2 regions of the Peribacillus sp. NJ11 genome follow, and region 2 is predicted to be linked to the other one. Evidence: riboswitches for the same ligand, from Rfam matches in the RefSeq annotation. Region 2 holds a riboswitch; the other holds the start of a gene.

What was found. Region 2 has a riboswitch for FMN ahead of QUF86_RS15565 (ECF transporter S component). Riboswitches for the same ligand answer to the same signal wherever they lie in the genome.
Region 1: linked by a shared signal. The riboswitch ahead of ribE (riboflavin synthase) and the one ahead of QUF86_RS15565 (ECF transporter S component) in region 2 are both predicted to bind FMN.

Annotation. Positions count from the first base shown of each region.
Region 1 covers NZ_JAUCFO010000001.1:548,193-552,324, forward strand. The annotation lists gene ribH (6,7-dimethyl-8-ribityllumazine synthase) at 1-142, opposite strand, end outside; partial or broken gene ribB (3,4-dihydroxy-2-butanone-4-phosphate synthase) at 215-853, opposite strand; gene ribE (riboflavin synthase) at 872-1,510, opposite strand; FMN riboswitch at 1,657-1,787, opposite strand; gene QUF86_RS02815 (hypothetical protein) at 2,342-2,515, opposite strand; gene QUF86_RS02820 (hypothetical protein) at 2,647-2,883, opposite strand; gene QUF86_RS02825 (TspO/MBR family protein) at 3,807-4,132, shown strand, end outside.
Region 2 covers NZ_JAUCFO010000001.1:3,142,837-3,146,968, forward strand. The annotation lists gene QUF86_RS15555 (hypothetical protein) at 1-73, shown strand, start outside; gene serA (phosphoglycerate dehydrogenase) at 153-1,727, opposite strand; FMN riboswitch at 2,052-2,186, shown strand; gene QUF86_RS15565 (ECF transporter S component) at 2,352-2,933, shown strand; gene QUF86_RS15570 (ferredoxin) at 3,069-3,317, opposite strand; gene QUF86_RS15575 (YpbB family protein) at 3,608-4,132, shown strand, end outside.

The DNA of each region.
Region 1 (4,132 bases), 2.6 Mb from region 2:
CATTCTCATCAACACCATGACGCTTAAGGCCATCCAATGCCCCTCCTAAAAGCTTGCTTGTGATAAACTCATTAAATCTTCCTACAACGATTCCTACTTTCAATCCTGATCCGATTAATTGTGCTTCAATAATTTTCCCCATGTCCAATTCCTCCTAATTATTATACAGATATCATTTTTTGTTCATATAAATGCGCTAAACTCCTTAAGCATTCGGGATGTTCAGTTCAAATTCCTGTTTCCCGATTGTATCACTTTGTTGAAGAAACCGAATCAAATCGGCTATCGTGATGAATTTCAGGTTGAATTTCTCAGCGATGACTTCCAAATCGGATACGCGTGCCATCGATCCATCTTCATTCATGATCTCGCAAATGACACCAGCTGGAGCGGCACCGCATAACTTTGCCAAATCCACCGAAGCTTCCGTATGTCCTGCCCTCCTCAGTACGCCGCCTTCTTTAGCGACTATCGGAAAAGTGTGACCAGGCCTTTGAAAATCTTCAGCGACCGAATCCTCTTTAAGCAGCTCAAGTATCGTCAATGACCGTTCAAAAGCACTGATTCCTGTGGAAGTGCTTTTATGATCGACACTAACAGTAAAAGCAGTACCATGATGATCGGTATTTTCTCCTACCATAGGATGCAGGTTCAATTTCCCTGCCAATTCTTCAGTAATGGTTGTACAAATCAAACCTCGTCCATGAGTCGCCATGAAATTAATCGCTTCCGGCGTCGCCTTTTCGGCCAACAAGACAAAATCCCCTTCATTTTCACGATCTTCATCATCGGATACGATTACTATCTTGCCAGCTTTCAAATCTTCGATCGCTTCTTCAATTGTATGGAACATCATTACACCGCCCTTTTATTAGAATCCGTGCTCTGCCAAAAACTCTAAATTCAACCCTGGTTTTGAATCACCAGTTTTCATTTGATGTATAATATATTTCCCTATCATGTCATTTTCGATGTTAACTATATCGCCAGCCGCTTTTTGCCCCAATACGGTGTCCTGATGAGTCAATGGAATCAGTGATACAGTCAAAAGGTTTCGTTCGATTCCAAATATCGTCAAGCTCGTTCCATCAATGGCTACAGATCCTTTTGGAATGCAAAAGGTACTGAGCCCTTCTTCCAATTGGATTACATAATATACGGCGTTTTCTTTTCGTTCTTTTTTTATGATTGTTCCGGTTCCGTCGATATGACCTGAAACAAAATGACCGCCAAACCTTCCCTGTGCACTCATGGCTCGTTCGAGATTCACAGGTGATCCCAACTTTAACGTCCGGATCGAGGAAGCTTTGACCGTTTCCGGCATCACATCGACCGTAAATAAACTTTTCGTGAAGGACGTTACCGTTAAGCAGACCCCGTTGACTGAAATACTATCCCCCAGATGAACATCTTCAAGGATTTTTTCAGAACGAATCGACAGCTCCATACTGCTTTTTCCTTTTTTCAAGGAATGGACGGTACCGATATCCTCAATGATTCCCGTAAACATGTTTTTCCCCCTTTTATAAAATATAAAAAACCCCTTAGGAAGACCTAAGGAGTTAGCAGGAGAAATGAGTGAAAAAAACTGTATACCTAAAAAGCCCAATATTTTCTTTTTTGAAAAATTAGGCGTACGTATACACTTGGGTTCCACACGTCCTTCTCCCATCCAGACTGTACTGTCGGCTTTGGAATCTCACCAAATCCTGCCTTTATCAGGCTCGCGGGCTTAGAATTTCTTCATCACCGCCGGTTGGGATTTTCACCCGACCCCGAAGGACACTATCAACACATTGCTGCGCTTTCTAGTATTATGTTGTTATTTAAAAGCCTATGTAATAGGATTTTTACGGTTATGATATTTATCGAAATGTTTTATAGTCCTGTTGAATATTGTTCATTCCTTCCAAGTATCCTACCAAAAAACTACCACTGAATTGACTTTTAATTAATGACATATTACCACGACAAAATAAAAAGAACAAGGAATCAATCTCCTTGCCCTTCTCCATCAAGCCATTTTAAAAAAGTAATTTTGGATACTTTGTATATCCTTCCGTTTTTAACCACGTGTAAGGGAAGGTCCCTATTCCCTTTTTTATCCTTAGCAGGTACGTTTACATCCACTTCGACGTTTTACTCTATCTTTTGTTCTTGTTTAGATTCGCATTTGCATTTACTATGTCCGCAATCTTTACATTTTTTGTTTAAACCCAAGTCTCGAATATGTTAATGACTAGTTTATGTAAATGAATGAAAAGAGTTTGGACCACACAATGGATACTATAAAGACTTGGCCCATAAGCTCGGCCATACTAAAAATCAAGTTAGCTGCAAGTTATATGTGATGGACCATGTCTACATGTGTGATCCGTTTCTTCCACCATTCCTGGCATAAATGATTGTCTCCTGCCAATACAACAGCACGGCACTTCTTCAAACCAGATGAGTTATAGAACTTCTTAGCTTCTTTATCACGTTTGTATTTATTGTAATAAGCCTGCTTACCCATACTATTTCCTCACCTTCTTTCTCCAAAATAAAAAGCACCCACAGAATGAGTGCAATATTTAAACCATTTAAATTCAATTAGTGCTTTGCAACTTACCATTAACTAAACTACTATATTGTATCGGAATGTACTTACCACCTGATTTTGATTTTACTATTCCATTCAAAATAATGCTTTTTACTCTCTTTTTTACAACACTTTTTCTCTTTTTTCTTGCAACAATCTTTTACCTTCTTACAACTGTGTTTCTCTTTTTTACAACACTTTTTCTCTTTTTTCTTACAACAATCTTTTACCTTCTTACAACTGTGTTTCTCTTTTTTACAACACTTTTTATCCTTTTTTTTCTTACAACCATGTTTTCCCATATAATCATCTCCATATCATGTATTGTTATATAATATGGATTTACTAAATTTACGCTTGTGCTTGTCCCCATTAATAAAAATATTGACATCTTCTTTCTCCAAGATAAAAAGCACCCAATTGAATAGATGATAATATAACTTTACAATCGAATTCAGAGGGTTTTCTTATATATTATCTATAAAGATTTTCTTTAGGAATTTTGCTCTAATGATGGACAAAAATTCAGAGTATTCGAATCCGATTTCAGAACGGATGTTTGTATGTTTAGGCAATTAAAAAACACCCATATTTATGGATGCTTAATGATTTCAAATTATCTATCCACGTTCTTTAAAATGAATCTCCCATAAGCCTGGTTATTTCTAACATCTGTGATTTATCCTCATAGACCAATCTTTTATTTTCGTCTTCTAATTCTGTATTCAAACCAAAAATAACAACCTTTATCAGTTATTACTTTCAGACAATAAAAAGTTAACTTCCCTACTTCTTCAGGTTGAACTTCTTGACGATTTACAAAGTCCTCATTAAGGCTTCTAGTTTATCATTAAAGCTAGCATTTCATGTGGAGTATACGATTCAATGCACCCTTCAATTGTGCCAACCTTTCCTACCAAACACGAAAATGGAACAAATAAAAACCGCCTCAAACCCTTTAAAACAAAGGTTTAGGCGGTTTATTTTTTTCTGTGGTATCTTACGACCCGAAGGACTAAATTAATATGAATTTTTGAATATTTTATCGCCATAAAGTGAATGTGAAATTTCTAAACTTAAATGGTTAATTAACTACGGGAAATCCCTTTCTATATGGAAAAATGAAATTCATTTCCGAGTACCCCCGATGTGCTCCAAAAAGATTAAACATGCTTAAATGGTGGAATAAGTTATAGGAGTCACAATTCATACAAGGAGGAAGCTCATGCTTATTGCCATCACCAATTTGATTTTCTTTCTATTCGTCGTAACAGTGAATTTCCTAGCCAATTTCCTGCCATTAAACGGCCAAACATCAGGAGAGGTCTCTGATAAATTGGATGTCCTTTTCACTCCTGCCGGTTATGTATTTTCCATATGGGGCTTTATCTACTTTCTGCTGGCCATTTGGGTAATCAGGCAGTTTTTAGGTAACCACCTTAACAGCCCTGTTTATAAGGCATCCTCCCCTTGGTTCGCTTTAAGCTGTGTACTGAATAGTTCCTGGCTTTTGGCTTGGCATTACGAACACTTTTTGTTATCCGTATTCAT
Region 2 (4,132 bases):
AATTGAAGAGGTCGGCCAGTTGAATTTAACTGAAGACATATGGGTGCCCAAAGCACCGAACCTAGTGAATTGATGCAGGGGCCGGGCTAATTGATGGAGGGTTGCTCTATACATTAAAAAAAGTGCCCGCGCTGACGGGCACTTTTTTCTTCTTATAATGAAATACGGGCCATGAATGTAATTTCTTCTGTTTCCATTAAAAATTGTTTCATGTTGTCTGCCAATGGTTCATCAAAGCTTAAAACCATGATTGCTTCCCCACCAGCTTCTTTTCGGCCTACCTGCATGGTGGCGATATTCACTCCGTGATCACCAAGAACCTTACCTACGTTACCGATTACACCAGGTTTATCGGTATGCTGGATATAAAGTAAATTCGATTCCGGATGAAAGTCGATTTTGAAACCATTCAAGCTTATAATTCGAGAACCGTAATTTTCGATATAAGTTCCACTTATTGTTAATTCGCGGTTGTCACCTTTTATTTTAAGGCTGATCAAGTTAGAGTATCCTAAAGAGTCCGTAGAGATTTTTTCACCAACTGTGATGCCACGCTCTTTTGCGACCAGCAAGGCATTCACCTCATTGACTGATGCATCAACTCTTGATTTGAAGAAACCTGAGATTAGACTTTTTGTCAGAATCGCTGTATCGAAGTCCAATGATTCTCCTGCATACGTAACGGAGATTTCCTGAATCCCTTCATTCATGCACTGAGAAGCAATGGATCCCATTTGCTGAACAAGTTGATAGAATGGCTGTACCTTTTCAAACACTTCTTTAGAAATCGCTGGAAGGTTGATTGAACTGGAAACCGGTTTTCCTTCGAAATAGGTCAAAACTTCTTGGGCAACCTGTACGGCTACATTTAATTGGGCCTCTTTCGTAGATGCACCTAGATGAGGTGTAGCAATGACGCTATCCAGTTCAAGCAGTTTATGGCCAAGTGGAGGTTCTTCAACGAAAACATCCAGCGCCGCCCCTGCAACATGTCCTTCAACTATCATTTCATATAAATCATCTTCGTCTAGAATTCCACCACGGGCGCAGTTCAGTACATAAACTCCTTTTTTACAGGTAAGCAGTTTTTCTTTATTGATTAAACCTCTAGTTTCATTCGTTAGTGGAGTATGTACAGTAATGATGTCTGCTTTAGGAAGCAATTCATTTAACGGCAGGGACGTTACGGCCATTTTCTTTGCACGATCAGCAGTCAGGAACGGATCATAGACAATCACATCCATCCCAAACACTTTAGCACGTTTGGCAATTTCCCCTCCGATACGTCCAAATCCAACTATACCTAATACTTTGCCGCGAAGTTCAGTTCCAGTATATGAAGAACGTTTCCATTCCCCATTCTTCAGTGAAGCATAGGCTTGCGGAATATGGCGCATTAAGGAAGCCATCATGGCAAATGTATGTTCTGCAGTTGAAATGGTATTGCCGTCAGGAGCATTAACCACGACAATCCCGCGTTTTGTCGCAGCGGGGATGTCTATGTTATCGACGCCGACACCCGCGCGTGCTATAATTTTCAACTGCGGCATACGGTTCATTAAATCTTCCGTAACCTTCGTTGCACTTCTTACAAGTATTGCATCAATCTGATCAAGTTCGTTTTCCGCTTCCTCTACTGTCTTCTGAATAAGGTGAATATTGGAAGCCTCTGATAGCGGTCCGAGTCCTTCTGGTTTGATGGCATCTGCTACTAAAATCCGATACACGTCTAAACACCTTCCTAGGGAAAAGAATTATCTTAAATTTCAGTTAATTTTACAATTTAAATGCCAATTGTGTCAATTTGGCTTCACTGATTGTAAGCGCTTAAAACAATAATTACATTTGGATCGTATGTTTAATGCCGCACTATTAATGGCTTCAACATCGATTGCCTTAAAAGAAAAAATATTTTCATTATTTAAAATTTTGTGTATCCAATTTTTCTTTTAAGAGATCAATATTCATCCTAAATGTATCAACTGAGAAAAAATGCTATCACAAAAAAGGAATTTCGGATATAATGGGAAAGATAAAACAAAATTTTATAGGTCTATCTTCGGGGCGGGGTGTAATTCCCCACCGGCGGTGATGAAGGAAATTCTCTTCTAAGCCCGCGAGCCTTATGGGCAGGATTTGGTGTGATTCCAAAGCCGACAGTATAGTCTGGATGGGAGAAGATGGAGGTTCCTGAGTGCGTTTCAACAGTTATTTGCTGAACGTTTGTTTGATGTAACCTTTAATTTATCCCTTTAATTCTATTGGAATTAAAGGTTTTTTATTGAGCATCAACATGATTAAGGAACCCTAACCTCTTTTTCAGGTAGATCGGAAAAGAAGGAGAGAGAACTATGAAAAAGAACAAAGTGAAAAAAACGGTCACACTGGCCATGATGGGAAGCATTTCTTATTTATTAATGCTTTTAAATTTTCCGTTTCCAGGATTCCCGCCTTTTCTCAATGTTGATTTTAGCGACATACCAGCACTGATGGCGGCATTGATTTTCGGTCCGATGGCCGGGATTCTAGTTGAATTCCTTAAAAACCTATTGGATTTTGTCATGACAGGGACCTTGACTGCTGTACCAGTGGGGCATATCGCTAACTTTATTGCGGGAATACTGTTCGTCTTGCCGACTTATTATGTATTTAATAAAATCAATTCAAAAAAAGGGATGACGTTCGCTTTACTTGCGGGTACAGTTTCCATGGCGGTATTTATGAGTGTGTTAAACTATTTTGTCTTTTTACCGGCTTATACCTTCTTTATGGGATGGGATGCAATGTCGGCACCCGAGTCGAGAAAGTTCGTCACGACGGCAATCTTGCCTTTCAACGTGATTAAAGGCGTGCTCATCACATCTGTATTCATGTTATTGTTCATTAAATTACAGACATGGATCAATAAGCAAACATTATATAAAAATGCTTAATGGCATTGACGATAGAAATATAAAAAACAACCGGATATACATATCCGGTTGTTTTTTATGTCTTTGGCATGGGAATATGTGGAGCTACATTGGCCAAAAGAAAAAGCCATTCTCGATTGAAAATGGCTTGTACGTTTATTCGAATTTTAGTGCATCCCCGTCAAATGCCTCGTCAGCAACTTTAATAGAATCCGTTGGACATCCTTCAAATGCATCCATCATATCATCTATAAGTACATCTGGAATTTCAACGATTCCCTCATTATCGTCAAGGGTAACAAATGCAATCCCTTCGTCATCATAATCATATATATCTGGTGCTGCTGCTCCACAAGCACCACAAGCGATGCATGTTTCTTTATCCACAATAGTAAATTTAGCCATGAATATAACCCCTCCTAAGTTGATTAACAACTGATAATCTTTTTATTTCAGATTATTATCTCTTTCTTATTGTAAGACCGAATGCCAAACTTTTCAATAGAAATTGTATTGATAATAACTATCATGTAGTAGAATGTCAACGAAAAACATCGTAATAATTAACTTGGGTCTTACCATGGTTCGTCATTTAGTCACATAATTTTCCTTGTATTCATCAATAATAACGGCGATTTTTGCAGATATTTGTTACAATGGGTTTATTGGTTAAATGAAACAAGGATGTGAGTCCCATGAATAATTATCTACAGGCAATCATTCTATATGCGATAAAAAAATTTCAAGGCGAACGTTCCATTTATGCTATATACCATATGCTACAGGGAAAGAAGTCGTCACAAACAATCCAGGATGCCCATTTATTCGGGTTAACGAATATATTTGGGACAATACCTCGATTTACCCGTCAGCAATTAAATCAAAACATTGAACAGTTCCTTAAACATGACTACATTAATTTAACGGATAAATCAGATGCATATGAAATTAGTCTGCAAGGAGAGGGAATTTTAGTCGATTACTTTAAAAATAATCCTTTTCCGACGTATATAAATGGTTGGAAGTATCACAATATCACCCCTGTTTTCTGGGGAAGGTTAAACTTACTCATTCAAACCATATCCCATATTGTCCACAATGAAAGACGTTTTTATCCGATACAACGAAATCCGAAAATCCAATATTTCGTAAAGGAATTCTTACATGCCAATCGTCAGGATCGAGTGTTGATTGCCCAACATCTATATGAAGAACTGATT